Regions from separate parts of the Lysinibacillus phoenicis genome, predicted to be linked through region 2. Evidence: a T-box and tRNA genes for the amino acid it is inferred to sense, from the RefSeq annotation. Region 2 holds a T-box; the other regions hold tRNA genes.
What was found. The T-box of region 2 lies ahead of metG (methionine--tRNA ligase). A T-box ahead of a tRNA ligase gene usually reads a tRNA of that ligase, here a tRNA-Met.
Positions count from the first base shown of each region.

Region 1: it encodes a tRNA-Met, which carries the amino acid that the T-box ahead of metG (methionine--tRNA ligase) is inferred to sense. The anticodon was not compared.
Region 3: it encodes a tRNA-Met, which carries the amino acid that the T-box ahead of metG (methionine--tRNA ligase) is inferred to sense. The anticodon was not compared.

Region 1 is NZ_JBDFMP010000002.1:3,884,417-3,894,525, reverse strand. Features, by position in the region: gene nadA (quinolinate synthase NadA) at 1-824, shown strand, start outside; gene ABC382_RS20955 (VOC family protein) at 1,033-1,449, shown strand; tRNA gene ABC382_RS20950 (tRNA-Glu) at 1,512-1,583, opposite strand; tRNA gene ABC382_RS20945 (tRNA-Ser) at 1,586-1,676, opposite strand; tRNA gene ABC382_RS20940 (tRNA-Asn) at 1,687-1,763, opposite strand; tRNA gene ABC382_RS20935 (tRNA-Ile) at 1,768-1,844, opposite strand; tRNA gene ABC382_RS20930 (tRNA-Gly) at 1,846-1,919, opposite strand; tRNA gene ABC382_RS20925 (tRNA-Phe) at 1,925-2,000, opposite strand; tRNA gene ABC382_RS20920 (tRNA-Asp) at 2,059-2,134, opposite strand; tRNA gene ABC382_RS20915 (tRNA-Met) at 2,138-2,212, opposite strand; tRNA gene ABC382_RS20910 (tRNA-Ser) at 2,266-2,358, opposite strand; tRNA gene ABC382_RS20905 (tRNA-Ile) at 2,374-2,450, opposite strand; tRNA gene ABC382_RS20900 (tRNA-Met) at 2,458-2,531, opposite strand; tRNA gene ABC382_RS20895 (tRNA-Ala) at 2,558-2,633, opposite strand; tRNA gene ABC382_RS20890 (tRNA-Pro) at 2,648-2,724, opposite strand; tRNA gene ABC382_RS20885 (tRNA-Arg) at 2,735-2,811, opposite strand; tRNA gene ABC382_RS20880 (tRNA-Leu) at 2,820-2,908, opposite strand; tRNA gene ABC382_RS20875 (tRNA-Gly) at 2,914-2,988, opposite strand; tRNA gene ABC382_RS20870 (tRNA-Leu) at 3,025-3,109, opposite strand; tRNA gene ABC382_RS20865 (tRNA-Lys) at 3,127-3,202, opposite strand; tRNA gene ABC382_RS20860 (tRNA-Thr) at 3,210-3,285, opposite strand; tRNA gene ABC382_RS20855 (tRNA-Val) at 3,289-3,364, opposite strand; rRNA gene rrf (5S ribosomal RNA) at 3,375-3,490, opposite strand; rRNA gene ABC382_RS20845 (23S ribosomal RNA) at 3,652-6,579, opposite strand; rRNA gene ABC382_RS20840 (16S ribosomal RNA) at 6,885-8,436, opposite strand; gene ABC382_RS20835 (DMT family transporter) at 8,707-9,606, opposite strand; gene ABC382_RS20830 (MgtC/SapB family protein) at 9,857-10,109, shown strand, end outside.
Region 2 is NZ_JBDFMP010000002.1:3,143,853-3,153,961, reverse strand. Features, by position in the region: gene ABC382_RS17250 (2-isopropylmalate synthase) at 1-617, shown strand, start outside; gene metG (methionine--tRNA ligase) at 667-2,301, opposite strand; T-box leader at 2,358-2,620, opposite strand; gene ABC382_RS17240 (HAD hydrolase-like protein) at 2,722-3,369, opposite strand; gene fosM (FosM family fosfomycin resistance protein) at 3,385-3,810, opposite strand; partial or broken gene rsgA (ribosome small subunit-dependent GTPase A) at 3,828-4,898, opposite strand; gene ABC382_RS17225 (type III polyketide synthase) at 5,306-6,388, shown strand; gene ABC382_RS17220 (isoprenylcysteine carboxyl methyltransferase family protein) at 6,390-6,932, shown strand; gene ABC382_RS17215 (GTP-binding protein) at 6,952-8,145, opposite strand; gene rpmG (50S ribosomal protein L33) at 8,315-8,464, shown strand; gene ABC382_RS17205 (hypothetical protein) at 8,540-9,112, shown strand; gene ABC382_RS17200 (hypothetical protein) at 9,121-9,846, opposite strand; gene ABC382_RS17195 (hypothetical protein) at 9,857-10,109, opposite strand, start outside.
Region 3 is NZ_JBDFMP010000002.1:3,896,488-3,906,596, forward strand. Features, by position in the region: gene nadB (L-aspartate oxidase) at 1-708, opposite strand, end outside; gene ABC382_RS20975 (cysteine desulfurase family protein) at 800-1,894, shown strand; rRNA gene rrf (5S ribosomal RNA) at 2,157-2,272, shown strand; tRNA gene ABC382_RS20985 (tRNA-Val) at 2,283-2,358, shown strand; tRNA gene ABC382_RS20990 (tRNA-Thr) at 2,362-2,437, shown strand; tRNA gene ABC382_RS20995 (tRNA-Lys) at 2,445-2,520, shown strand; tRNA gene ABC382_RS21000 (tRNA-Leu) at 2,538-2,622, shown strand; tRNA gene ABC382_RS21005 (tRNA-Gly) at 2,659-2,733, shown strand; tRNA gene ABC382_RS21010 (tRNA-Leu) at 2,739-2,827, shown strand; tRNA gene ABC382_RS21015 (tRNA-Arg) at 2,836-2,912, shown strand; tRNA gene ABC382_RS21020 (tRNA-Pro) at 2,923-2,999, shown strand; tRNA gene ABC382_RS21025 (tRNA-Ala) at 3,014-3,089, shown strand; tRNA gene ABC382_RS21030 (tRNA-Met) at 3,116-3,189, shown strand; tRNA gene ABC382_RS21035 (tRNA-Ile) at 3,197-3,273, shown strand; tRNA gene ABC382_RS21040 (tRNA-Ser) at 3,289-3,381, shown strand; tRNA gene ABC382_RS21045 (tRNA-Met) at 3,435-3,509, shown strand; tRNA gene ABC382_RS21050 (tRNA-Asp) at 3,513-3,588, shown strand; tRNA gene ABC382_RS21055 (tRNA-Phe) at 3,647-3,722, shown strand; tRNA gene ABC382_RS21060 (tRNA-Gly) at 3,728-3,801, shown strand; tRNA gene ABC382_RS21065 (tRNA-Ile) at 3,803-3,879, shown strand; tRNA gene ABC382_RS21070 (tRNA-Asn) at 3,884-3,960, shown strand; tRNA gene ABC382_RS21075 (tRNA-Ser) at 3,971-4,061, shown strand; tRNA gene ABC382_RS21080 (tRNA-Glu) at 4,064-4,135, shown strand; gene ABC382_RS21085 (ABC transporter ATP-binding protein) at 4,268-5,065, opposite strand; gene ABC382_RS21090 (FecCD family ABC transporter permease) at 5,081-6,136, opposite strand; gene ABC382_RS21095 (FecCD family ABC transporter permease) at 6,133-7,137, opposite strand; gene ABC382_RS21100 (ABC transporter substrate-binding protein) at 7,276-8,271, shown strand; gene ABC382_RS21105 (trypsin-like peptidase domain-containing protein) at 8,473-9,789, opposite strand; gene ABC382_RS21110 (MerR family transcriptional regulator) at 9,969-10,109, shown strand, end outside.

The sequences.
Region 1 (10,109 bases), 740 kb from region 2:
CAATGAAACAGCAACATGTCTATTTACCAGATATGCGTGCAGGCTGTTCGATGGCTGATATGGCGAATATTTATCAAACAGAACAAGCATGGCCAATCCTTCAACAGCTCTTTGGCGATACGATTATTCCTCTAACTTATGTCAATTCAACCGCGGCCATTAAAGCCTTTACGGGACGACATGGTGGTGCCTGTGTTACATCATCGAATGCAAGGGAGCTTGTTCAATGGGCATTTACACAAAAACAGCGTATTTTCTTTTTACCCGATCAACATTTAGGGAGAAATACCGCCTATGATTTAGGTATTCCCCTTGAAAATATGGCCGTTTGGAATCCTCATAAAAATATGCTCGAAACTAAGGAATCACTTGAAAACATCCAGGTTATTCTGTGGAAGGGTCATTGTTCTGTGCATGAGGGGTTTACAGTTCAACATACGGAAGTCATTCGCAAAGAACATCCCACAATGAGGATTATTGTTCATCCAGAATGTAGTCGTGAAGTTGTTGCAGCAGCTGATGATGCCGGCTCGACAAAATACATTATTGATACAATCAATCGAGCACCAAGCGGATCTGCATGGGCCATTGGAACAGAAATGAACCTTGTCAATCGTATCATTAAGCAACATCCAGATAAACATATTATTTCGCTAAATGAAAATTTTTGTCCTTGTCTAACTATGAACCGAATAGACCTTCCACATTTACTATGGAGTCTTGAAAGTATTGAACAGGGACAACCTCATAATCGTATACAAGTAGATGAACATACTACCGCTGAAGCACTTAGCTCACTTGAAAGAATGCTTGTACGGGGGTAACAAGAAGAATTTTAAAAGCAGACATGTTGTTGTATCAATATTTCTGCTTTTTTTGTAAAGTTAAGGAGTTATGAAAAACGTCGTTCATTTTTTGATATGACTTATACTTTTTCATTAAGGATGTTGGGAATTAAATGAAATCCATTTACTTGTAGAAATTGACATGGATTTATTTTCTATGATACTGTCGATTTGGAGGTGATAATCAATGGCTTTTCAATCGAAAAATATATTTATCAATTTACCAGTAAAAGATCTTAACAAATCAATCAACTTTTTTAAAGACTTAGGTTTTGAATTCAATCAACAATTTAGTGATGAAACAACAGCTTCAATGATTATTAGCGAAAATATCTTTGCATTAATAATGGTAGAAGAACGATTCAAAGGATTTACAAAGAAGGAGATTGCAGATACAGCTACTTCTGCAGAGGCGATATTATGTCTTTCCGCTGAAAACCGAGAACAAGTAGATCAATTAGTAAATAAAGCACTAGCCTCTGGTGGTAAACCTTACAGTAAACCACAAGATCACGGATTTATGTACGGCTGGGGATTCCAAGATGTAGATGGGCATATTTGGGAAGTAGTATATATGGATGAAAGCGCACTAAATAATGAGTAATTATATATCTATCTAAATATAAAAAAAACAGTAGCTGCAAATGCAGTTACTGTTTTTTAGTATGACCCGTACGGGATTCGAACCCGTGTTACCGCCGTGAAAGGGCGGTGTCTTAACCACTTGACCAACGGGCCAATGGCGGAGAAGGAGGGATTTGAACCCTCGCGCCGGTTACCCGACCTACACCCTTAGCAGGGGCGCCTCTTCAGCCTCTTGAGTACTTCCCCAAATAAAAAATGGCTCCGAAGGCAGGACTCGAACCTGCGACAACCTGATTAACAGTCAGGTGCTACTACCAACTGAGCTACTTCGGAATAATGGTGGGCCTAAATGGACTCGAACCATCGACCTCACGCTTATCAGGCGTGCGCTCTAACCAGCTGAGCTATAGGCCCTTGGAGCGGGTGATGGGAATCGAACCCACGACATCAGCTTGGAAGGCTGAGGTTTTACCATTAAACTACACCCGCATAAATGGTGGGTCAGGACGGAATCGAACCGCCGACACTTAGAGCTTCAATCTAATGCTCTACCAACTGAGCTACTGACCCATTTCGTCCATGCTAAGCTTGCTCACTCTTTTGCTTCTCATGTTTTTCATTATAATAATGGCGGTCCCGACCGGGATCGAACCGGCGATCTCCTGCGTGACAGGCAGGCATGTTAACCGCTACACCACGGGACCTTTTGGTTGCGGGGGCCGGATTTGAACCAACGACCTTCGGGTTATGAGCCCGACGAGCTACCACTGCTCCACCCCGCGATAATGATATTCTGTTTCGAGTTTTTAAAGCACCATTTATAAAAATTTAAAACTGGAGGAGGTAGAGGGATTCGAACCCCCGCGCGGTGTTACCCGCCTGTCGGTTTTCAAGACCGATCCCTTCAGCCAGACTTGGGTATACCTCCGTTACACTATATAAATGGTGGACCTTGCAGGACTCGAACCTGCGACCGGACGGTTATGAGCCGTCTGCTCTAACCAACTGAGCTAAAGGTCCTTTAAGATGGCGGCAGAGGGGATCGAACCCCCGACCTTACGGGTATGAACCGTACGCTCTAGCCAGCTGAGCTACGCCGCCAGGATCTTTATACTGGTTATTTACTATGGTGGAGCCTAGCGGGATCGAACCGCTGACCTCCTGCGTGCAAGGCAGGCGCTCTCCCAGCTGAGCTAAGGCCCCATAATTTTAGGAAATGGTCGGGAAGACAGGATTCGAACCTGCGACCCCTTGGTCCCAAACCAAGTGCTCTACCAAGCTGAGCTACTTCCCGTTCGTTCTTTTGGCGCGCCCGACAGGAGTCGAACCCATAACCTTCTGATCCGTAGTCAGACGCTCTATCCAATTGAGCTACGGGCGCATAATAAATGGTGCCGAGGACCGGAATCGAACCGGTACGGTAGTCACCTACCGCAGGATTTTAAGTCCTGTGCGTCTGCCAGTTCCGCCACCCCGGCACATTTGGAGCGGAAGACGAGGTTCGAACTCGCGACCCCCACCTTGGCAAGGTGGTGTTCTACCACTGAACTACTTCCGCATGTGCATAAGTTTTTTTATCTGGCAATGAAAATAATGGTGCGGGTGAAGGGAGTCGAACCCCCACGCCTTGCGGCGCTAGATCCTAAGTCTAGTGCGTCTGCCAATTCCGCCACACCCGCTTATTATTATTTCAAAATGGTGAGCCATGAAGGACTCGAACCTTCGACCCTCTGATTAAAAGTCAGATGCTCTACCAACTGAGCTAATGGCTCGAAAAAATGGTGCCGGCTATAGGAATCGAACCCACGACCTACTGATTACAAGTCAGTTGCTCTACCTGCTGAGCTAAACCGGCATATGGTGGAGGATGACGGGCTCGAACCGCCGACCCCCTGCTTGTAAGGCAGGTGCTCTCCCAGCTGAGCTAATCCTCCTGGGTATTATGCCTAGCGACGTCCTACTCTCACAGGGGGAAGCCCCCAACTACCATCGGCGCTAAAGAGCTTAACTTCCGTGTTCGGTATGGGAACGGGTGTGACCTCTTTGCCATCATCACTAGACTTGCACGTAGATGTGCTGTCTTCTGCATTACAATAAGGATATAGCATTCTTAGCAGAAGTTCCTATATGTTAAGCTTCAAAATACAGTATGTATAAAAGCTCTTATGAAAGAGTTGTTCTTTCAAAACTGGATAAACGTACATTGACTGCTTCAAACAATTTGGTTAAGTCCTCGATCGATTAGTATTCGTCAGCTCCATGTGTCACCACACTTCCACCTCGAACCTATCTACCTCATCGTCTTTGAGGGATCTTACTTACTTGCGTAATGGGAAATCTCATCTTGAGGGGGGCTTCATGCTTAGATGCTTTCAGCACTTATCCCGTCCACACATAGCTACCCAGCGATGCCTTTGGCAAGACAACTGGTACACCAGCGGTGTGTCCATCCCGGTCCTCTCGTACTAAGGACAGCTCCTCTCAAATTTCCTACGCCCACGACGGATAGGGACCGAACTGTCTCACGACGTTCTGAACCCAGCTCGCGTACCGCTTTAATGGGCGAACAGCCCAACCCTTGGGACCGACTACAGCCCCAGGATGCGATGAGCCGACATCGAGGTGCCAAACCTCCCCGTCGATGTGGACTCTTGGGGGAGATAAGCCTGTTATCCCCGGGGTAGCTTTTATCCGTTGAGCGATGGCCCTTCCATGCGGAACCACCGGATCACTAAGCCCGTCTTTCGACCCTGCTCGACTTGTAGGTCTCGCAGTCAAGCTCCCTTGTGCCTTTACACTCTACGAATGATTTCCAACCATTCTGAGGGAACCTTTGGGCGCCTCCGTTACCTTTTAGGAGGCGACCGCCCCAGTCAAACTGTCCGCCTGACACTGTCTCCTGCCCCGCTAAGGGGCATGGGTTAGAATTTCAATACAACCAGGGTAGTATCCCACCGACGCCTCCTTCGAAGCTGGCGCTCCGAGATCTCTGGCTCCTACCTATCCTGTACAAGTTGTACCAAAATTCAATATCAGGCTACAGTAAAGCTCCACGGGGTCTTTCCGTCCTGTCGCGGGTAACCTGCATCTTCACAGGTACTATAATTTCACCGAGTCTCTCGTTGAGACAGTGCCCAGATCGTTACGCCTTTCGTGCGGGTCGGAACTTACCCGACAAGGAATTTCGCTACCTTAGGACCGTTATAGTTACGGCCGCCGTTTACTGGGGCTTCAATTCGCAGCTTCGCTTGCGCTAACCACTCCTCTTAACCTTCCAGCACCGGGCAGGCGTCAGCCCCTATACGTCACCTTACGGTTTTGCAGAGACCTGTGTTTTTGCTAAACAGTCGCCTGGGCCTATTCACTGCGGCTCTCATGCGCTTGCACGCTCAAGAGCACCCCTTCTCCCGAAGTTACGGGGTCATTTTGCCGAGTTCCTTAACGAGAGTTCTCTCGCACACCTTAGGATTCTCTCCTCGACTACCTGTGTCGGTTTGCGGTACGGGCACCTCTCACCTCGATAGAGGCTTTTCTTGGCAGTGTGAAATCAGGAACTTCGTCCATACGGACTCGCCATCACAGCTCAACGTTACAGTGTGCGGATTTGCCTACACACACGCCTTACTGCTTGGACGCGCATAACCAACAGCGCGCTTACCCTATCCTACTGCGTCCCCCCATTTCTCAAACGGTGAGGAGGTGGTACAGGAATATCAACCTGTTGTCCATCGCCTACGCCTGTCGGCCTCGGCTTAGGTCCCGACTAACCCTGAGCGGACGAGCCTTCCTCAGGAAACCTTAGTCATACGGTGGACGGGATTCTCACCCGTCTTTCGCTACTCATACCGGCATTCTCACTTCTAAGCGCTCCACCAGTCCTTCCGGTCTGACTTCAACGCACTTAGAACGCTCTCCTACCACTGACATCGTAGATGTCAATCCACAGCTTCGGTGAATCGTTTAGCCCCGATACATTTTCGGCGCAGCGTCACTCGACCAGTGAGCTATTACGCACTCTTTAAATGATGGCTGCTTCTAAGCCAACATCCTGGTTGTCTGTGCAACGCCACATCCTTTTCCACTTAACGATTACTTTGGGACCTTAGCTGGTGGTCTGGGCTGTTTCCCTTTTGACTACGGATCTTATCACTCGCAGTCTGACTCCCGTGTATAAATATCTGGCATTCGGAGTTTGTCTGAATTCGGTAAACCGGGATGGCCCCCTAGTCCAAACAGTGCTCTACCTCCAGTATTCTCATCACGAGGCTAGCCCTAAAGCTATTTCGGAGAGAACCAGCTATCTCCAAGTTCGATTGGAATTTCTCCGCTACCCACACCTCATCCCCGCACTTTTCAACGTGCGTGGGTTCGGGCCTCCAGTAAGTGTTACCTTACCTTCACCCTGGACATGGGTAGATCACCTGGTTTCGGGTCTACGACCACGTACTATTTCGCCCTATTCAGACTCGCTTTCGCTGCGGCTCCGCCTTCTAAAGCTTAACCTTGCACGTAATCGTAACTCGCCGGTTCATTCTACAAAAGGCACGCTATCACCCATTAACGGGCTCTAACTACTTGTAGGCACACGGTTTCAGGATCTCTTTCACTCCCCTTCCGGGGTGCTTTTCACCTTTCCCTCACGGTACTGGTTCACTATCGGTCACTAGGTAGTATTTAGCCTTGGGAGATGGTCCTCCCGGATTCCGACGGAATTTCACGTGTTCCGCCGTACTCAGGATCCACTCAGGAGAGAACGAACTTTCGACTACAGGGCTTTTACCTGCTCTGGCGGACCTTTCCAAGTCGCTTCATCTAACTCGCTCTTTTGTAACTCCGTATAGAGTGTCCTACAACCCCAAGAGGCAAGCCTCTTGGTTTGGGCTCTTCCCGTTTCGCTCGCCGCTACTCAGGGAATCGATTTTTCTTTCTCTTCCTCCAGGTACTTAGATGTTTCAGTTCCCTGGGTCTGCCTTCAAGACGCTATGTATTCACGTCAAGATACTACGCGATTAAACGTAGTGGGTTCCCCCATTCGGAAATCTCCGGATCAAAGCTCACTTACAGCTCCCCGAAGCATATCGGTGTTAGTGCCGTCCTTCTTCGGCTCCTAGTGCCAAGGCATTCGCCGTGCGCCCTTAATAACTTAACCTACAGCTTTCAATACACATCGCATTTCGTTGTCAGCTTCACTCGTTCAATCAGTCACGTACTGAAGTACGCTCCTTCATTCACTCGATTGCTTCCTAGAACTGCTCGTGTCTTGAAACCTTACTAATGTTATTAAGCCTATAAAAAACTTAAAAAATAAATGTGTTTGTTACAATTTCAATGTCGTTTTATCCAGTTTTCAAAGAACAAGTTTTGAAGTATTTCATTCGGAAGAATGAACCTTCAAAACTGAACGCAAAACGTAATCTTACAAACCCTAGGTTTGTATTCCGAAATAATCCTTAGAAAGGAGGTGATCCAGCCGCACCTTCCGATACGGCTACCTTGTTACGACTTCACCCCAATCATCTATCCCACCTTCGGCGGCTGGCTCCAAAAGGTTACCTCACCGACTTCGGGTGTTACAAACTCTCGTGGTGTGACGGGCGGTGTGTACAAGGCCCGGGAACGTATTCACCGCGGCATGCTGATCCGCGATTACTAGCGATTCCGGCTTCATGTAGGCGAGTTGCAGCCTACAATCCGAACTGAGAACGACTTTATCGGATTAGCTCCCTCTCGCGAGTTGGCAACCGTTTGTATCGTCCATTGTAGCACGTGTGTAGCCCAGGTCATAAGGGGCATGATGATTTGACGTCATCCCCACCTTCCTCCGGTTTGTCACCGGCAGTCACCTTAGAGTGCCCAACTAAATGATGGCAACTAAGATCAAGGGTTGCGCTCGTTGCGGGACTTAACCCAACATCTCACGACACGAGCTGACGACAACCATGCACCACCTGTCACCGTTGCCCCCGAAGGGGAAACTATATCTCTACAGTGGTCAACGGGATGTCAAGACCTGGTAAGGTTCTTCGCGTTGCTTCGAATTAAACCACATGCTCCACCGCTTGTGCGGGCCCCCGTCAATTCCTTTGAGTTTCAGTCTTGCGACCGTACTCCCCAGGCGGAGTGCTTAATGCGTTAGCTGCAGCACTAAGGGGCGGAAACCCCCTAACACTTAGCACTCATCGTTTACGGCGTGGACTACCAGGGTATCTAATCCTGTTTGCTCCCCACGCTTTCGCGCCTCAGCGTCAGTTACAGACCAGAAAGTCGCCTTCGCCACTGGTGTTCCTCCAAATCTCTACGCATTTCACCGCTACACTTGGAATTCCACTTTCCTCTTCTGCACTCAAGTCCCCCAGTTTCCAATGACCCTCCACGGTTGAGCCGTGGGCTTTCACATCAGACTTAAAGGACCGCCTGCGCGCGCTTTACGCCCAATAATTCCGGACAACGCTTGCCACCTACGTATTACCGCGGCTGCTGGCACGTAGTTAGCCGTGGCTTTCTAATAAGGTACCGTCAAGGTACAGCCAGTTACTACTGTACTTGTTCTTCCCTTACAACAGAGTTTTACGATCCGAAAACCTTCTTCACTCACGCGGCGTTGCTCCATCAGGCTTTCGCCCATTGTGGAAGATTCCCTACTGCTGCCTCCCGTAGGAGTCTGGGCCGTGTCTCAGTCCCAGTGTGGCCGATCACCCTCTCAGGTCGGCTACGCATCGTCGCCTTGGTGAGCCGTTACCTCACCAACTAGCTAATGCGCCGCGGGCCCATCTTATAGCGACAGCCGAAACCGTCTTTCAGTGTTCCACCATGAGGTGGAACAGATTATTCGGTATTAGCCCCGGTTTCCCGGAGTTATCCCAAACTATAAGGTAGGTTGCCCACGTGTTACTCACCCGTCCGCCGCTAACGTCAAAGGAGCAAGCTCCTTCTCTGTTCGCTCGACTTGCATGTATTAGGCACGCCGCCAGCGTTCGTCCTGAGCCAGGATCAAACTCTCCATAAAAGAAATTTGATTAGCTCAAATTGTTTTGCTGGCATCAATTTTGATGTCCAAAATTTTGTTTTGTTCACTAGCCGAAACTAGTTACTTAAAACTTTATTGATTACGTTTTGCTTGTTCAGTTTTCAAGGTTCATTTTGTTTAAGTCGTTTTAGCGACTTTACTATCATATCTCATTCTCAACGAGAAGTCAACAACTTTTTAAATTTCTTTTTTTCAAGTGTTCCTTCTTGTTAAGGACAAGTAATAATATATAATATATCATTTTTAAAATCAAGCATTTTTCATAAAAAATTTAAAAATCTTTTTTATATCAATTACAAACAATAGGATTCCTACTAATACAATTAACCCACCAAAGATTTGGGTAACGATTAAATACTCCTTAAATATCCACAATGCTAAAAGAGCTGCACCAACCGGCTCAAAGAGAATAGCTATTGAAACAACATTCGTACTTACGTATTTAATAGACCAATTAAATAAAGTATGACCAAATAAATTAGGTATTAACGCTAATAAGACAAACCATAACCAATCAGAAGAAGAATACGGTCCAAATGATTCTCCTTTAATTAGTACATAGATAAATAAAGTAATTGTACTCACTACATAAACAACCATTGTATAAGTCATTAACGATAATCTTTTGCGTACATCCTGTCCTAATAAAAAATAAGCTGTAGCAAGTGCACAAGCAATGAGCGCTAATATATCTCCGTAAAAAGCTGTCCCACTTACTTTAAAATCGCCCCAACTAATTAAAATACTTCCCGCAATAGCAATTGTTCCAGCAACGATTGTTTTCATCGTTATCTTTTCTTTAAAGAAAAAGTATGTCCCCACAAAGGCAAACAAAGGTTGTAGCGTTACCAGAACTGTTGAACTTGCGACAGAAGTATAGTTGAGTGACTCAAACCATAAAATAAAATGAAATGCTAAAAAGATTCCCGCGGCTGTGGAAAAAAGCCAATCACGCCTCTTTAATGTTGTAAGCTCCTTTGAATATCTCCCCAAAAACAATGGAAGCATTATTAAAACCGAAAATAGCATACGATAAAATGCTATAATGCCCGCTTCCGCTGATGCTAATTTCACGAAAATAGCGGACATAGATACTGAAATAACACCAATTACGATTGGAATGTACGGATGAATCTTCGGCTTCTCCATAAAATCACCTCCATCAATTTCGCTCTCCTATTTCTTACGAAAGAAAACAATTAAGTAACCCTCCCATTAATGAGAGAGCATTCCATACTAATGCTTCATTTCAGAAATAATAGATTCTTGCTGTATCAAGATAAAAAAATACTTATATTTCCTTCCTTTCATGTTGTACAATACAAAAAAGTAATGGCACATATAATAATGACAGCTTGCATATCTCTTAGCAATACGAAATTTCAATGGAGGGTTGTGTATGGAAACATTATTGGAAAATATGATTACATATGAAGTTGGCATAAAATTAGTTATTGCAGCCACATTAAGTTTAGTAATCGGTATCGAAAGGGAATTAAAGAAGAAGCCAGTTGGATTAAAGACAAGTTTAGTGATCGCTACTTTCAGCTGCTTACTTACCATCATCTCCATTGAAACAGCCTACTCAACTCCTCCCAGAGAAGATATTAATATTACGATGGATCCGCTTCGTTTAGCTGCACAAATCGTTA
Region 2 (10,109 bases):
ATCCCGAAGACGTAGGTCTTGATGATATGGAGCTAGTACTAACAGCTCGTTCTGGTCGTCATGCCGTAAAAAATGCTCTTGAAAAATTAGGGTTTTCTAATCTTTCAACAGATGAATTTGAAGGGATTTTTGAAGGCTTCTTAAAGCTAGCCGATGCAAAAAAAGAAGTATACGATCACGATTTATACGTTATTGTTGAAAGCTATTATGAAAAGCATGATGCCAACAATAAGAACGCTACACACTACAGTGACCAATTCTTTGATTTCGAAGATCTACAAGTCGTCAGCAATGCAAGCTTCCCTTCTGCAAGTGTTAAGATCTGTAAAGGTGGCGAGGTGTTTAAAGCAAGTGCAGTGGGCTCTGGCCCAATTGATGCTTTATATTCAGCCATTGCAGAAATTACAAACATTGATGTAAAGCTTGTGGAGTACAATATCAATAGTGTCTCACGAGGCAAAGAAGCTTTAGGTAAAGTAAAAATTACGATTGAGCATGCAGGTGAAAAGTATATTGCTAAAGCAGCAGATACAGATATATTAAAGGCAAGCGCCCTTGCCTATATTAATGCCATCAATAGCATTGTCGTGGCAAAATTAACACCTGTGATGAATTAAATAATAGAAAAGAGCAGTATGGCTTTAAGAGTCATACTGCTTTTTGATGCTAGAGACTGTCCCTCACTAATTTTTGATACTCCTCATCAATTCGCTCTACATCTAGACGTTCAAACAATGGCGTCACATCTTGAATGATTGCAGGCAGTTCCACTTGTTCATGCCACATCATATCATTGATGCCTAACATGTTTCTTATTTTCTCAGCCGAAAACGGTAGAAACGGATGTAGTAGCTGGCCTAGATTAGCAATAATATAGACGCAGGTTGCTAATGTATGATTGCCAGCCTTCACATTTTCTTTTACCTGTAGCCATGGCTGTTGTTCGTCAAAATAGCGATTAGCCCCTCGAATATACTCAAAAATAGTCTCTAACGCCTGTTTGAAATGACCAGCCTCTATAAGAGTACCAGCTTCATTAAATAGCTGAATCGTTTGTTTACGAATGTCGCTATCCACTTCCGCTTGTGGCACCTGACAAGAGAATGATTTCTCAATAAACTTCAATGTACGGTTCACAAAATTACCATAGGCTCCTAGTAGTTCACCGTTATGGCTATAAATAAATTCGCGCCATGAAAAATCAGTATCACGGTTTTCTGGCGCATTTATTGTTAAAAAGTAACGAATAGAATCCGCATCATAGCGACTTAGAATATAAGGTACCCACACAGCCCAATTTTGACTAGTAGATAATTTGCGTTTTTCTAATGTTAAATATTCATTCGATACGATATGTGTTGGTAAAGCCTTAGCTCCGATTCCCATTAAAATTGCAGGCCAAATAACCGTATGGAAAGGAATATTATCTTTACCATGGACATAATACGAAATGGTTTCTTCATTCCATAAGTCTTCTATTGCTATTTGATGCTCTTTTGCCCATTCTAGACTGGCTGTTAAATACCCTGCAACTGCTTCAATCCAAACATATATCTTTTTCCCCTCAAAGCCAGGCACTGGAACATCTATACCATTTGGTAAATCTCTTGTTACCGCTCGGTCAGGGACTCCCTCTGCCAAATAGCGCTCCGTCAATCCTATAGCATTATCCCGCCAACGCTTTTCTGCCTTCGCTTCCGCTAAATAAGACTCGAGCCTTCCTTGAAATTGACTAAAGGTAAAATAAAAATGTTTTGTCTCTCTAATCACTGGCTCATTCCCACAAATTTTGCAGCGCTTATCAATTAAATCTAGCGGATCTAAAATTTCTGAGCAGTTATCACACTGGTCACCTCTTGCCTTCGCACCACAATTCGGGCATATCCCTTCGACAAAACGATCCGGTAAAAATTGCTTATCTGTCTCACAGTAAGCCTGTTCAATTTTTTTCTTGTATAAGAAATTGTTAGCAAGCAGCTGTAAAAATAAAGCCTTAACCGATTCATGATGATGCTCTGCGTCCGTTCTTGTGTATAAATCATAAGTAAATCCTAAGTCATTGAAACATCTTGTAAATTCATCATGATAATGATTGGCAATAGCCTCTGTTGTAGTATTTTCTTGTGCTGCACGAATTGAAATAGGCGTGCCATTACAATCACTGCCCGATACATATAACACCTGCTCGCCTTTTTGTCGGTAATATCTAGCCAAAATATCACCTGGTAATAATGCGGCAACATGACCTAAATGCAAAGAGCCATTTGCATACGGCCAAGCTCCTCCAATAACAATTGTCATTCTAAATTGCTCCCCTCACATAAAAAATAGTAAAAAAAATCGCCCTAATCAAATCTGATTAGGACGAGTATACCCGTGTTACCACCTATATTTACAAATAGCTCACACTATTTGCCTCTATCAGTACGTCTCATTCAATAAATAAAAGATACTGCCGCTGTTGTAACGAGTGCCCATCTCGTCGTAATCTACTTGCTAAAAAGCTTTCGGTACGAAGCTCAAAGGTCATTTTCAAAAGGGGTCATTTACCTCATTTCCACCAACAGAGGCTCTCTACAAAATGCTAGTCCAATTTACTTTTCCTTTTCAATGCTTTTCTTATAGGATTGGCACTATTTTACTCTTTCTTGTGCGAGATTGCAATGATTGTCGTTATAGCAGCCCTTCACCAAAAGTTGAGGGAGGAATGTTTGTAGGTAATTAATCTAGCGTTATGTTTAATAATGCTGTTAAATCCTCTATGACAATATCGGCCTTCGCTAATTCGTTATCTTGCGCAAAGTCAAAACGAACGCCTATCGACAGTAGCTGATTGTCATGTGCAGCCTGAATATCAGAAGATCGATCTCCTACTACTGCTCCGATCTGTACTCCATTTTCAATTATTACCTTTTTGACCAAATCGGATTTATGACCACTTGCAATAGATTGAATGCTATATATTCCCTTTATAAAGCGTCCTAATTGATATGTTTCAACAATTGCCTGTAAATAGTCAACCTGCCCATTACTCGCTATGTATAACGGATAATTCTCTGACAATGCTGCAAGGGCTTGTTCAGCATGTGGATACAATGCCCCTTTACGATTACGTATTTGCTCAATCAACTTTACATGAAATAAGACATTACTCTCTTCACGTATTTCTACCGAATGCATAGGACATAATGTTTCCCAGACAACAGGTAATGGTACACCCATAATTTCTCGATACTTTTCTATCGGCGTTTCTCCCTGCCATAAGCCCTTTGAACGTAGTACATCAAATGTTGCATCAAGTGCAGGCTCTAAAATGAGATTGGTTTGAAATAATGTACCGTCCATATCAAAAATAAACGCTTTATTCATTGAATCACTCCTTGATTAATGATCAAAAAACTCCATATGCAGCTTTTCCTTCTTATAATAACTCAAACGGTCTTGCAAAGTTCCCGTATGAAATTCAAATTTATGGCCATCAGGGTCCGTAAAGTAAATCGATTTTTTATCCTTTTCGTCTCTTTCTCTACCTGCTAAAATATTAACCTTTAATTGCACTAATCTATCATACATTTGATCAAAGTCATCCTCAGAGATCGTAAAGGCAATATGTGTGTAGGAATGCTGGATATCATTGCGCGGTATATCCTTTTCTACATTAAGGGCAAGCCACAGCCCATTTACATCAAAATAGGCTGTAGTCTTCCCCTTTACTAATAGCTTAGCATCGAAAACATTTTCATAAAAAGCGATGGATTCCTCTAAATTAGAAACCGAAAATAGTAAATGATTGATATGTTGAACTGTCATAGAAGTGCTCCTAATGATTATTTATTTCTTTTTTTCAATCCCTTTGTAATTTGCTTCCACTTACGCTGTTCCTCAAGCTTTGCCTGGGCATTTGTTTTACGTTCGATTTAAGCCAATTCTCGTTGTAGCTTAAAGTAGCTCTGCAGACGATATTGGTCCAAATCACCATCTATAATAGCTTGCTGTACTGCACAATAAGGCTCTGTTTGATGGGTGCAATCACGATAGCGGCAAGCTGTTGCTAGTTCTTCAATATCTTGAAAGCTCGACGCCAAGCTATCACCTTGATCCCATAATTGAAGTTCTCGCATTCCTGGCGTATCAATCAAACAGCCTCCAGTAGGTAACATTACTAACTCTCGATGTGTCGTTGTATGACGTCCTTTAGCATCATCCTCACGAATACCCGCTACCTTCATCAGCATTTCTCCACATAATGCATTCGTTAATGTTGATTTACCTGCCCCTGAAGAGCCCAGTAACGCCCCCGTCACTCCTTCTTGAAATAATGCCTGAATCTCCATTAATCCTTCACCAGATAAAGCACTCGTTACAAAAATATCTACGCCAAATGCCACGGTCTCCACTTCTTGAACTAGGCTTGCAACATCCTCACATAAATCCGCTTTTGTCAGTACAATAACAGGCTTTGCACCTGAATCCCATGCGGCCACTAAATAGCGTTCCATACGTCGAATATTAAAATCCGCATTCAAGCTCATAACAAGTAATACAATATCGACATTCGATGCGACAATCTGCTCTTGAATTTCTTGACCTGCCACTTTACGTGAAAAGACAGACTTGCGCTGGAATAATTGATGAATGATCGCTCGTTCCTCACCTGGCATTTTCTCTACTAGTACCCAATCACCAACCGCAGGATAGTCCTCACGAGCTAAAGACGTATAGGCATAATGACCAGCAATTGTCGCTAGCCATTCTCCCTCTTCGGCCAACACACGATAAGAATGTTTATGTTCTAAGGTAACCCTTGCAGGCACACAGTTTTTCAGTTTTGGCTGTTTTTTCATTTCTATCATTTGCTCTTCAAAATAAGTTGTAAAACCTAATGTTGTTAATTTCAATTTAATTTCCTCCTAAACGTACATATCATGATGCCTTTTAGCGTAATTGCAATTGACACTTACACCATAGGCTATATCGCGGTTCAGCAATTTGGGACCACGATAAAAAAACCTTGTATCTGCAATTCGGCAGTTACAAGGTTTCACAGGCACGTTTAAAAGGTACACAAATACTCCGAGCTATAGCACGGTGTCATGTTGTATAGTTTAGGCGTGTGAAATTGAACAAACCGAATTGCAGTTCACTAAAAACAGATCTATTCATCATGTCACATCACCTACTTTCCATTTTGTTGTTATTAATATAGCTAAATTTTCAGAAATTGTCAATTCCAATTTTATAAGCATTTATTCCAATCCTCAACGCATAGAATGAACAAGACCACTAACTGCGAGGAGATGTTGGATTGCCTAAAATCATTTCTATTAGCACACATCAACCGCCCTACACATTACAGCAAGCAAATGCAGAGGAACTAACGAAAGAGCTTTTCTATGCAAAAATCCCAAAACTAGAGCGATATTTAAAGGTTTTTGAAAATGGTGGTATCGACACACGACATTTTTGTGTACCACCAGAATGGCATCGTACGAATCACTCTTTTGAGGAACGTAACGAATTATATATTGAATTAGCTACACAATATAGCGTGAACGTCATCCAAGCGTGTTTAGAAAATAACGCCTTTTTATTTTCCCCAATTTCTCCCGAAGAAATTGATGCCATTATTTTTGTTAGTAGTACGGGCATTTCAACACCTAGCATTGATGCGCGTGTTATGAACAAGCTTACCTTTTCAGATCGACTTAAACGTATTCCACTTTGGGGGCTTGGCTGCGCAGGTGGAGCAGCTGGAATTAGTAGAGCTTATGATTTTTGTAAAGCACATCCCCATGCGAAGGTGCTTGTTGTTTGTGTTGAGTTATGTAGCCTCACTTTTCAGCCAAATGATTATTCTAAAAGTAATTTAATCGGTGCATCACTTTTTGCAGATGGTGCCGCTTGTATTCTCATTTGCGGAGATGAAATAGCAATAGACACAAAAGTTCCGTCCCCTACTATTCTAGCTACAGGCTCTAAATGGATGCCAGATTCAGAAAGTGTCATGGGATGGGATGTTAAAAATAATGGGCTCCATGTCATCTTTCAAAAAAGTATTCCTGCCATTATCACCAATTGGCTAGGACCTTTCATTGAACAATTTTTAATGGAACAAGGAATGTACAGCGAACAACTTACTCATTTCATTGCTCATCCTGGAGGAAAAAAAGTATTACAAGCATATGAGGACACACTTTATCTTTCTTCCCAAAAAACCGACATTTCTCGGGAAATATTACGCCACCATGGCAACATGTCATCACCAACAGTGTTATATGTATTAGAGCAATTTATGCTACATGAAGGACAAGTGGAGGATACAGGTTTACTCGTCGCTCTTGGCCCTGGTTTTTGTGCAGAAGCTGTATTATTAAACTGGAGGGAGTAACATGATCTTCTATCTAATTTTAACTCTTGTCATTCTACAAAGACTGACAGAAGTAGTCATTGCCAAGCGCAATGAGAAGTGGATGCTTTCACAAGGAGCTTATGAAGAAGGTGCTTCTCACTACCCGTATATGGTTACTATGCATATTAGTTTTTTCTTGTTTTTAATTGTGGAAGTCGTTACAAATAACAATGGTCTCTCGCCCTTATTTCCATTATTTTTTATATTATTTATAGCTGTTCAGGCATTACGGATCTGGTGTATTCGCTCCTTAGGGACTTTTTGGAATACAAAAATCCTCATATTACCTGATGCTCAAGTTGTTCGTAAAGGTCCATATGAATATATGCGTCACCCAAATTATGCTGTCGTTTGTTTGGAAATTCTCCTTTTACCGATTATGTTTCAAGCTTACTTTACCGCGTTTTGCTTTACATTACTAAACATTACAATGCTCTCTGTACGAATCCCTATAGAAGAAAAGGCATTGCGAGATGCAACAAATTATAATAACGTATTCCAAAAGAAGATTTCGGAGTCTTAACCGAAATCTTCTTTTCTTATTAATGCCATTCCCAGTTAAACGGATCTTGTAGAAGCTCCCATGGGTTACGAAATTCTTCATCTGTTAATAAGCAGCTGTCTAACTGTTTGATAATCTCCTCTTTATCTAGATCAATACCAATCATAACAAGCTGAGTCAATCGATCTCCGAACTCCTCATCCCAATCCTCCAACACTTCTGGACTTTGTTGGAATACATCCTGTTGCTGAGTACTAGACAAAGCTGCTACCCAATATGAAACAGGTTCAATTTTTGCAGATGATCCTGCTTGTGATAGTAATAACGCAACATCCTGGTGTCTTGCACTCCAAATAATCCCCTTTGCTCGTACGATCGAGTCTGGCATTTGATCACACCACTCAACAAATCGCAAAGGATGGAATGGTCTTTTGCGTTTATAAGTAAACGAAGAAATCCCATATTCCTCTGTCTCTGGCGTATGATTCTCATGGCCCAGTTCTAACTCCTTTAACCAACCAGCTGATTCTGATACACGCTCAAAGTCAAAGCGACCTGTATTTAATATGTCAACTGGATCAAGAACACCGTTTGTTGTACGAATCAGTTTTGCTTCGGGCTGCAGCGCACGCAAAATACGTTCTAATCGTTCAAGCTCTTCCACAGATACTAAATCACACTTATTTACCACAAGGACATCACAAAATTCAATTTGATCAATAAGCAGGTCTGCAACATCACGCTCATCTAATTCGCCAACTGCTTCCTTCCGCTCCAACAAGCTTTCCCCTGACTGAAAATCATGCCAAAAGCGATGTGCATCTACAACCGTAACCATCGTATCCAATTGACAAAATTTCGTTAAATCAATTCCTAGCTCCTCGTCTAAGTAACTAAATGTTTGTGCCACGGGTATTGGCTCACTAATCCCTGTTGATTCGATCAATATATAATCAATATTACCAAGTTTAGCGAGACGTTCCACCTCCTGCAATAAATCCTCTCGTAATGTACAACAAATACAGCCATTGGATAGCTCCACAAATTTTTCTTCCGTTCGTGAAATACCGCTACCATTCGCAATAAGCCCAGCATCAATATTAATTTCACTCATATCATTGACGATAACAGCAACACGTAAATCTTTCTTATTCTGCAATACATGGTTCATCATCGTCGTTTTACCGGATCCTAAATACCCACTTAATACAGTAACAGGAATTCTCTTTGTCATGTTTACAACTCCCTAAATCGTAATTATTACTATTTACAATTTGTAATTTAAACATACAATATTGAAAAATGCAAAGCTTTTTATTACCTTCAAAAATAAACTTGACAATATTTAATCTTAAATACAATAATTAAATCGTAATCATTACTATTTAAAAGGAGGCCTATTTATGCGTGTACAAGTAACATTAGCCTGCACCGAAACAGGTGATAAAAACTATATAACAACTAAAAACAAACGTAATAACCCTGAAAGGTTGGAGCTAAAAAAGTACTCTCCTCGCTTAAAACGCAAGACACTACACAGAGAAACGAAGTAATTTGAAGAAAGTAACCGTTAGGGATTAAGGTTATCCTTCTTTTGAGCAGATTCCTTTAGATGGTTGATGCCTTCTTTGAGCGGGTTCATCTTCTTTTTGAGGGGTTATGACCTTTCTTTGAGCGGGTTCACCATCCTTTTGAGCGGTTATGCCCTACCTTTGAGCGGGTTCACCATCCTTTCGAGCGGTTATGCCCTACCTTTGAGCGGATTCTCCATCCTTTCGAGCGGTTATGGCCTACCTTTGAGCGGGTTCACCATCCTTCTGAGCGGTTATGCCCTACCTTTGAGCGGGTTCACCATCCTTTCGAGCGGTTATGCCCTACCTTTGAGCGGATTCTCCATCCTTTCGAGCGGCTATGACCTTTCTTTGAGCGGGTTCACCATCCTTTCGAGCGGTTATGCCCTACCTTTGAGCGGATTCTCCATACTTTCGAGCGGCTATGACCTTTCTTTGAGCGGGTTCACCATCCTTCTGAGCGGTTATGCCCTACCTTTGAGCGGGTTCACCATCCTTTCGAGCGGCTATGCCCTACCTTTGAGCGGGTTCACCTACCTTCTGAGCGGTTCGAGAACCGCATTGAGAGGATTCCATTCCAGAATAAAAATGACTGTTTCAAAAGTAAACATTTTGAAACAGTCTGTATAAATTCATAGCTATACCCGCTCTCTATTGATTTCTAATGCCAGCTCATTTAATTTTTGATCTAATTCATCGAGTATACGTAATCTGTAATCTATTTGCTCCTCCATATGAATGGACTTTTTCATTTCCTTATTCATATCATTAGTTTGTTTTTCCATTTCATTTGATAATCTTTCAATCTCTGAATTTTTCCTCTCCAACTCTTTTATCAAGTGTTGATGAAGGCTATCTGTTTCTATTTTGTCTCTATATGATTTTTCCAAGACCTCTATCATTTTTTCCATATGACTACCTGCTGCTGATGTAAAGTCGCTTAATTTTTTTTCAAGCCCTCCGACAATCGCTTTATAGTCAATATCAATTGTAGCTTCATTCGAAACTTTTTGGCTTTCCTTTAATAATTTATTTTCAGCCCGCAATTCAGCGATTTCCTTTAATAAAGACTCTATTGATGCAATTTGTTTTTTTCTTTGGACTTCTCGCTTTTGAATCTCTTCATCATATGCCTGCAGCTCCTTATCAAAGTCTCTCTTCAACTTTAAAAGCTCCATCGAAAGTTCTTTTCTAAGCCTTGTTAATTGTACATTCTCTCGTTCAAGTCGTAGTACCAATGCGTAATAATCACTGTCCCTTAGTCTTTTTACTTCATTTTTATACTTAGCTAACTCTGCCCTTAAAAAAATAATCATTTGTTGGAGCTGTATTGGATCATTGTTTTTCACAATATCATTTTCCATCGTCACACCCCTATCCCGAATAACTTTTTAACAAATCAACCACCTCTTCAAACTGTGCTTTACTATCCTCTAGTATTTCATCTAATTGCTTCATCAACTTTGCTTCTAGTTCTGGGATATCATTTTGTCCAGTATTTTTCTTTTCACCTGAGACCAAATAGGCCATTAATTGATGTAATGTACTTTTTTCAAGAAACGCAAAGCTATTATCTTGTTCATTACGCCGATTGAGTTGCTCCTTTAAAAGTTGTTGAGTTACACTA
Region 3 (10,109 bases), 750 kb from region 2:
CTTATTTTCACACCATAGTAAACTTGGATGAAACTGCATAAATTCCATATCACTGATCGCAGCGCCTGCACGAAATGCTAAAGCAATACCATCTCCTGTATTGTTTGGATAATTGGATGTGCTTGAATAAAGTGCACCTGCACCTCCTGTGGCTAAAATAACATGATGAGCCAAATAGCGTTTAATCCCTTTTTCGCCTTTAGTGAGTACACCTATACAATCACCATCTGTATTCAGTAAAAGCTCATAAGCCATTTCATAAGAATTGACCTTTGTTTTGGGTGAAAGTTTATGAAGCAAATAATCTATGAAAATTTGACCAGTTCGATCACCACCTGCATGTAAAATACGATGATGACTATGTGCCCCCTCTAGTCCTAGAACAGGTTTTCCATCGAGGTGACGATCAATTGGGAGACCAGTTTTTAAATAGTTCTGCATAATTTTAGTGCCGTCTTCTATAAGTGTTTCCACATTTCTTTTTTCATGATGATATTCTCCAGCTTTCAATGTATCAGCAATATGATGTTTAATATGATCTTCTTTGCTTGTAACGGCTGCTATACCACCTTGTGCACGATAAGAGCTACTCATATAAACAGAAGATTTTGTAACAATTTGTATTTGATAATGTTCTTCGAGTAGTAAAGCAGCCTGAAGTGCCGCAATACCACTGCCGATGATAAGGACGTCTGTCTTTACATCCATAGTTATACCTTCTTTACAGTTGTCTTGACACCTATCTTTACATAAAATAAAAAAGAAAACAAGACCCGATGAATTAGAGAGGAAGAAGATGATGATTTATATGGATTATGCTGCAACGTCACCTATGACGAAGGAAGCTCTTGATGCCTATATAGGGGTAGCGCAGCGTTATTATGGAAACAGTTCAAGTCTTCATGATCTAGGAGGACAAGCGCATTATTTCGTGCAACAGTCAAGAGAAGTTGTAGCGCAAGCTCTAGGCGTAACTAGCGATGGTATTATTTTCACTGGGAGCGGAACAGAAGGAAATATTATGGCCATCTTGTCATTAGCGCTAGCCTCTAAAAAAGGGAAGCATATTATTTCATCTCAAGCTGAGCATACGTCAGTGCACGCAGCTTTGAATACACTTGAGAAAATGGGGTATGAAGTGACAAAATTGCCGTTACAGAAGGATGGTTGTATTGATTTGCAGGAACTTCAAAAAACAATACGATTGGACACGGCTTTGATTACCATTCAACATGTTAATTCAGAGATTGGCTCCATTCAGCCTCTGAAGAAAATAATAGAGCTGGCAGGAGAATCAGGTGTTTACTGTCATATTGATTGTGTTCAGTCATTTGGAAAATTAGCTATACCAAAAGGAATAGATGCTATTACAATTTCGGCTCATAAAATAGGTGGGCCAAAGGGGTGTGGTGCGGTTTATCTAAATCCCTCCATCCGCGTGCAAGCATTAACACCAGGTGTGACACATGAAAGAGGGTTAAGAGGAGGTACATTAGATACGCCTGCAATTGTGGCCTTTGCAGCTGCAATTGAAAACTATCAATATGAATTACAACATTATGTGATGTTAAGAGGAGTTTTAAAAAGTAAACTGCCTGAAACATGCAAGCTAATAGAATGTAAGCAGCAATTACCTAATATTTGTGGTGTAATGATGGATAGAGTAGAGGGCCAATATGTTCTTTTAAAGCTGAACGAGTCGGGAATCTGTATCTCTACAGGTAGCGCATGTGATATTCATAGTGAATCTGGAACGAAGGCTATTTTATCGATGGGTTTTTCTTTGGAAGCAGCACGCCAATTTTTTAGAATCTCTTTTGGCCCTTCGACAACAATTGAAGAGATTACAAGATTAACAATAGAGCTTTCAACCATTTCATTAGATAACAAGTGAGGGAAATTATAAGACCTTCACTTGTTTTATTATAGATTTTAGGCTATAAAACATATCAAGAAAAATAATTGTTTTCTTTTGAAACAACAATTGATATAATATTTTGCAGGGCAATATTTTCTCTTACTTAACAAAAATATCTTTAAAAAGTAATAATTTCTTTTTTTTATAAAAAAGTATTGCACAATGTTAAAAAACGTTATACAATAATTCTTGTCTTGAAGGACAGGTAAACAACTTCAAAACAAGATACATAAAATAGTCTAGTGATGATGGCAAAGAGGTCACACCCGTTCCCATACCGAACACGGAAGTTAAGCTCTTTAGCGCCGATGGTAGTTGGGGGCTTCCCCCTGTGAGAGTAGGACGTCGCTAGGCATAATACCCAGGAGGATTAGCTCAGCTGGGAGAGCACCTGCCTTACAAGCAGGGGGTCGGCGGTTCGAGCCCGTCATCCTCCACCATATGCCGGTTTAGCTCAGCAGGTAGAGCAACTGACTTGTAATCAGTAGGTCGTGGGTTCGATTCCTATAGCCGGCACCATTTTTTCGAGCCATTAGCTCAGTTGGTAGAGCATCTGACTTTTAATCAGAGGGTCGAAGGTTCGAGTCCTTCATGGCTCACCATTTTGAAATAATAATAAGCGGGTGTGGCGGAATTGGCAGACGCACTAGACTTAGGATCTAGCGCCGCAAGGCGTGGGGGTTCGACTCCCTTCACCCGCACCATTATTTTCATTGCCAGATAAAAAAACTTATGCACATGCGGAAGTAGTTCAGTGGTAGAACACCACCTTGCCAAGGTGGGGGTCGCGAGTTCGAACCTCGTCTTCCGCTCCAAATGTGCCGGGGTGGCGGAACTGGCAGACGCACAGGACTTAAAATCCTGCGGTAGGTGACTACCGTACCGGTTCGATTCCGGTCCTCGGCACCATTTATTATGCGCCCGTAGCTCAATTGGATAGAGCGTCTGACTACGGATCAGAAGGTTATGGGTTCGACTCCTGTCGGGCGCGCCAAAAGAACGAACGGGAAGTAGCTCAGCTTGGTAGAGCACTTGGTTTGGGACCAAGGGGTCGCAGGTTCGAATCCTGTCTTCCCGACCATTTCCTAAAATTATGGGGCCTTAGCTCAGCTGGGAGAGCGCCTGCCTTGCACGCAGGAGGTCAGCGGTTCGATCCCGCTAGGCTCCACCATAGTAAATAACCAGTATAAAGATCCTGGCGGCGTAGCTCAGCTGGCTAGAGCGTACGGTTCATACCCGTAAGGTCGGGGGTTCGATCCCCTCTGCCGCCATCTTAAAGGACCTTTAGCTCAGTTGGTTAGAGCAGACGGCTCATAACCGTCCGGTCGCAGGTTCGAGTCCTGCAAGGTCCACCATTTATATAGTGTAACGGAGGTATACCCAAGTCTGGCTGAAGGGATCGGTCTTGAAAACCGACAGGCGGGTAACACCGCGCGGGGGTTCGAATCCCTCTACCTCCTCCAGTTTTAAATTTTTATAAATGGTGCTTTAAAAACTCGAAACAGAATATCATTATCGCGGGGTGGAGCAGTGGTAGCTCGTCGGGCTCATAACCCGAAGGTCGTTGGTTCAAATCCGGCCCCCGCAACCAAAAGGTCCCGTGGTGTAGCGGTTAACATGCCTGCCTGTCACGCAGGAGATCGCCGGTTCGATCCCGGTCGGGACCGCCATTATTATAATGAAAAACATGAGAAGCAAAAGAGTGAGCAAGCTTAGCATGGACGAAATGGGTCAGTAGCTCAGTTGGTAGAGCATTAGATTGAAGCTCTAAGTGTCGGCGGTTCGATTCCGTCCTGACCCACCATTTATGCGGGTGTAGTTTAATGGTAAAACCTCAGCCTTCCAAGCTGATGTCGTGGGTTCGATTCCCATCACCCGCTCCAAGGGCCTATAGCTCAGCTGGTTAGAGCGCACGCCTGATAAGCGTGAGGTCGATGGTTCGAGTCCATTTAGGCCCACCATTATTCCGAAGTAGCTCAGTTGGTAGTAGCACCTGACTGTTAATCAGGTTGTCGCAGGTTCGAGTCCTGCCTTCGGAGCCATTTTTTATTTGGGGAAGTACTCAAGAGGCTGAAGAGGCGCCCCTGCTAAGGGTGTAGGTCGGGTAACCGGCGCGAGGGTTCAAATCCCTCCTTCTCCGCCATTGGCCCGTTGGTCAAGTGGTTAAGACACCGCCCTTTCACGGCGGTAACACGGGTTCGAATCCCGTACGGGTCATACTAAGTGCAGTAGATGAATTTCATCTACTGCACTTTTTAATTTTAGTCATAGATTTATAATATAGCTACCATAAATTAAAGCCTACACAGGATAGTTTAATCTGTGTAGGCTTTTAATTTTACTAAGAAGCTATGAAATTCTACGTCCTTTTCCATATGGAATGCATAGAGGTGTACCAAATATTGGATCTGTCGTCATTTGGCAATCAAGGTCAAACACATGACTAACTAAATCAGTTGTCATAATTTCTTCTGGTTTACCTTGACGATAGACACCACGATCACGGACAGTAATAATATGATCGGCATAGCGACATGCGAGATTAATATCATGTAATACCATAATAATCGTTCGCTTTTGCTGTTGGTTTAACTCGTACAATAAATCTAAAACTTCTATCTGATGAGTTAAATCTAAGTATGTCGTAGGCTCGTCCAAAAGAATAATATCCGTATCTTGAGCAAGCGTCATAGCAATCCAAGCACGTTGACGTTGTCCTCCTGATAGCTCATCCACTGGTCTATCTTGTAAATGCTCTGTGCCTGTTGCTCTTAAGGCATTTAATACGATTTCTTCATCCTTTTCCGTCCACTGTTGACGCCAGCTTTGGTAAGGATAGCGACCTTGCTTCACAAGCTGTAGGACAGTTAGGCCTTCTGGTGCAACAGGGGATTGGGGAAGAATCGAAAGATTTCTAGCCACCTGCTTTGTTGATAATTTAAAAATATCCTCTCCATCTAATAGAACGGAACCTTTTTTAGGTTTTAATAATCGAGCGATGGAGCGTAGGAGTGTGGATTTACCACAGCCATTCGCTCCAATTAATACAGTAATTTCATTCAAAGGGATAGATAAATTGAGATCTTCGATAATATTGGAATCACCATAACTTAATGTAAGGGATTTGGTTAATAACGATTCAGTCATGTAGTATAGACTCCTTTATTTATTAGGATTTCTAAATAGTAAATAGATAAAATAGGGAGCACCAATGGCAGCGGTAAAGACACCAGCGGGTACTTCTAACGGGCTAAAAGCAGTACGACCAATAATATCTGCTATCATCACAAGCAATGCTCCGATTGCTGCAGATGCTGGAATAAGTACACCGAATGATGAACCAACAATGCGTCGTGCAATATGAGGTGCCATTAATCCTACAAACCCAATGGCGCCAGCAAATGCTATAGCACTCGCTACTAGACTGGAACATAATAGGATTAAGTAAAGGCGTGTTTTTTGAACAGATTGCCCAAGGCTTGACGCTGTATCATCACCTAGTTCTTGAACATTTAACTGTCGTGTAATAAAGAATGTAATAAGTAGTAGAACGATGATCAATGGTACAACGATTTGTACTTGATCCCAATCTGCACTTTTGACACTACCCGTAATCCATTTATTCGCTTCACTTGCTTGATAAATTGGCCCGATAATCATTAACATGGTAGTAATAGCTTGCATAAAAGCTGACACGCTAATACCGATTAAGACAAGACGATTTGGTGTGACACCATCTTTCCAAGCAAATAGATAGACAATACATCCGACAACAGTAGCTCCTATAAAGCCTGCTAATGGTAACCATTCTATACTAACTGTTAAAGAGTGATTAGAATCACTGAAAATAGCTAAGAATCCAACAACTGCTGCACCACCACCAGCTGATATCCCGATAATATCAGGTGAGGCAAGTGGATTTTTTACGATTCCTTGTAAAATGGCACCTGCTACGGCTAACGCCATTCCAGCAAAGGCAGCAATGAAAATCCGAGGCATTCGGAAATCAATAATGATTAGCTGATCAAAATCTGACCCGTAACCAAGAAAAGCTTGTAAAACCTTTAATGGATTGATGAAAGAATCACCAAATGATGCACTAAAAAAGAAAACAGCAACTGCTAGTAGACTAATCACCATTAATTTTTTTGCAGCTTGTACATCTAATAAGAAAGAAAATTTTTGTTGAAGTAAACGAATTGTTTTTACATGTTTCATTTATTTTTTCCACCTTTTCGCGCAAGGTAAATAAAGAATGGTGTGCCAATCATAGCCGTCATAACTCCTACTGGAACTTCTTGGGGCATAATAATATAACGAGCCGCAACATCAGCCAGCAATAAAAGAATCCCTCCAAGTAACGCAGCCATAGGAATAAGCCATCGATGATCAGTGCCGACAAACTTTCGCGCAAAATGGGGAACGACAATGCCAATAAAACCAATGGGACCAGCAATCGCAACAGCGCCACCTGCTAAAAAAATAACGATAAGTCCTACTAAGATTTTCATCAGCCCTAATCGTAATCCTAATCCTCTTGCTACATCATCGCCAAGAGCAAGAATATTCATTTTGGAAGAAATAATGAGTGCTGCTATCCATCCGATTACTAAATAAGGAAGAACAGAAAGTAGAATTTCAAGTTTTCTACCTTGTACAGAGCCAGCTAACCAAAACAATACTTGATCGAGTTCAGCTTCATTAGTAGCGAGTAAACCTTGTGTAAATGAAGCAAAAAGTGCACTAATGGCAGCCCCTGCTAAAGTGATTTTCACGGGAGTAACAGCATCCCTACCTGAAAAACTAATCGCATAAACGGATAAAGCAGCGATTGCTGCACCTAGAAATGCGATCCATGCAAAAGATTGCAGGCTGGAAATATGGAAAAAAATCATGGCAAAGACAACAGCAAAGCCTGCACCTGCATTGATACCCAAGATTCCTGGAGAGGCTAATGGATTTTTTGTTAAGGTTTGCATAAGCACGCCTGTAATAGCTAACGAAGCACCAACACAGCTGGCTATAAGTGCTCTTGGAATACGAACATTTTGAATAATAATATGCTCATTTGAATTGTTAAATTGTATAAAAGATTCATAGGTCGTTTGAATAGAAGTATTCGCATAACCGTAAACAATACTGATCCCCATACAAAGAAGTAAGAGAACAACCCCTACTAGTAAAGCAATTATCTTGGAATAATTATTTTTTAATATCATATTGAACTATACTCTTTTCTAAAAAATTACTAAATTAATGATTGACATTAATAGATACATACAATACGATTAATATCGATCTTAGATGAAAGTGATTTTCATTCTCGTCTAATATGCCTAAACATTTTATCATATACAATGGAGGAAGAAAAGGTGCAAAAAGCATTTCAAAAACTATTAGTTTTGCTAGCTGTTATGGCTATTTTTGTGCTAGCAGCATGCGGCGATTCTAAAGATACTACCAAAGATGAGAAATCAAAAGAAAGCAATGCATACAGTGTCGAACATGCAATGGGTACAACTGAAGTAAAAGATACACCAAAGCGTATCGTTGTTTTAACAAATGAAGGAACAGAAGCATTATTAGCACTAGGAATTAAACCAGTAGGTGCAGTACAATCTTGGACAGGCGATCCATGGTATGATCACATTAAGGATCAAATGGACGGTGTGGAAGTTGTCGGTATCGAACATGAAATTAATATCGAAAAAATCGCTTCTTTAAAGCCAGATTTAATCATCGGTAATAAATTACGACAAGAAAAAGATTATGCGAAGCTTAGCAAAATTGCGCCAACTGTGTTTTCAGACACATTACGTGGTGATTGGAAAGAGAACTTTAAATTATACGCAAAAGCAGTAAATCAAGAAACAAAGGGACAAGAGGTGCTAAAAGCCTACGAAGATAAGTTACTAGCGCTGAAAGAAAAGCTTGGAGAACAAACAAACCAAGAAGTTTCATTTGTACGCTTTATGGCAGATAAATCTCGTATCTATTACACAGATTCATTCTCAGGCGTTATTTTTGATGCTTTAGGATTTAAACGTGTGCCAGCACAAGCAGATTTATTTAAAGATAATGCAAAATTAGGTAACTTAGCGATTGAAGTAGGAAAAGAAGCAATTCCTCAAATGGATGGGGATGTTATTTTCTACTTCACGTACATGCCAACAGGTGATGATTCAGCATTATCAACTGAACATGAGTGGACACAAGATCCACTTTGGAAAAACCTAACGGCTGTTCAAAAAGGCAATGCACATAAAGTAGATGATGTTATTTGGAATACTGCTGGAGGCATTTTAGCAGCCAACATTATGCTAGATCAAGTGGAAGAAATTTTTGTTAAATAATTAATCATTAAACTATACATTCATCGGCATTAGATGAATGTATAGTTTTTTTATTTCTTATAAAAAATGATAGACGAAGAAGTTGATCATGAAGGGAAAATTTGAGGTAGTAAGTGCAAGAAAAAGTGTCTAACCTCTGAGACACTTTAAAAGCATTCCGATTGATTGTTTTTTCCTTGTATTCGAATGACAAAGAAATTATTAGTGAATGGTAATGTGAGAAATTTTAAAAGCACCGTAATCATCTGTTATAACTGTATAGGTTTTATAGCGATTATAGAATTGGTAATTCCCTTGTGCATCATAAAAATCAAATGTTTCATTCATATCCACGAAATATTGACCATTTGAATATTGTACATCTAGCACTTCATTATTAGTAAAATAGAAATAATGTCCTTGATAGGCAATTTCATTAATATATTTCTCTAGTTCTTGATAAGCTGAACTGTCAGGTGCAAGCATATCAATAATCCAATAAAAATCACCTTCATTCAGTGCCATCTCGTAATAGAGACGGAATGCTTGCACGAATTGCCCTGCTAGCAAAGCATCTGTTTCGTTAGTGGATTTTGTTTCAATAGTGGATTGTTGACTATTTTCATAAACATTCGCAACAGCACGAACCTCATTTGCAGAAAGTGGTTTAGCAACCCATCCTTCAAATTGGTCAAGCATACTGTAAAGTGGGATGGAGAAAGCAAAGTTAGTACTTGTTTCAGTTGTGTAAAGTAGAGAATTAATCCCTATGACATTGCCTGTATTGACATCAACCAATGGGCCACCGCTACTCCCCTTATCAATTTGTGCATCTACCTGATAAATTTGCTTATAAATAAAGTTTTCAAGCTTCATGTCCCGTTTATTGCCTGTTATATAGCCAATAGATGCTGAATTTTCAAAGCCTTGTGGACTACCAAATGCAATAACCTCTAAGCCAATAGGTGATTCGGTTGTTTCAATTCCCAACGGTTGTGTGTCTTGATAGCTAGGTGCATGAATTAAAGCAATGTCGTAGCGGTCTGATATACCGATAACCGTTCCTGGTGATTCTTGACCATTGGCATTACGAAGCGTGACATCCACTTCTCCTTGAACAACATGTGCATTTGTAATAACATAACCACCCTTTTTATACAGGAAGCCAGAACCTTGACTATTGTTACTGAGGACCGTGAATACCTTTTGTTGAATTTCCTTTATTAGGGTGACACGATCAACCTGCTGTGCATGAGCTTCTTGTTTTTTTGTGAGTTCTTCAGAGGAAACTTGCTGTGTATTTACCTGTTGCTTATCATTTACTTCTGAGTAAGTAGTAGTTTGATTCTTTTTATCAGTGAAAAAGTCCCAATATGCATAACCTAGTCCACCGATGGCAAGAAAGCAGACCGATAATACGATAATTGCCCATGTTGGGATACCTTGTTTTGATAATGATGAATTCATAAGTTTACTGCCACAATCAGAGCAAAATTTGCTGTCTGAAAGATTCTCATGCTGACAATTTGGACACTTCATCCTATCACACTCCTGTGAAATATTTACTATTCATATCGGCAAGTAAAAATTGCTTTATAGGTATTTATGGAATTATATGAACTGAAAGGATGAATATGGTTTAGAAAATTTATTTTCATTTTGCTATTGACCTTAACGTTGCGTCAAAGTTTACAGTAGCATTAGTGGGAGGTGACAACATGGAATATACAATTCAAGAGCTAGCCCAAATGTCGGGAGTTAGTACGAGAACATTACGCTATTATGATGAAATTGGGCTGCTGAAGCCAGCTAGAACCAATGAGGCAGGCTATCGATTTTATGGCCAATATGAAATTGAT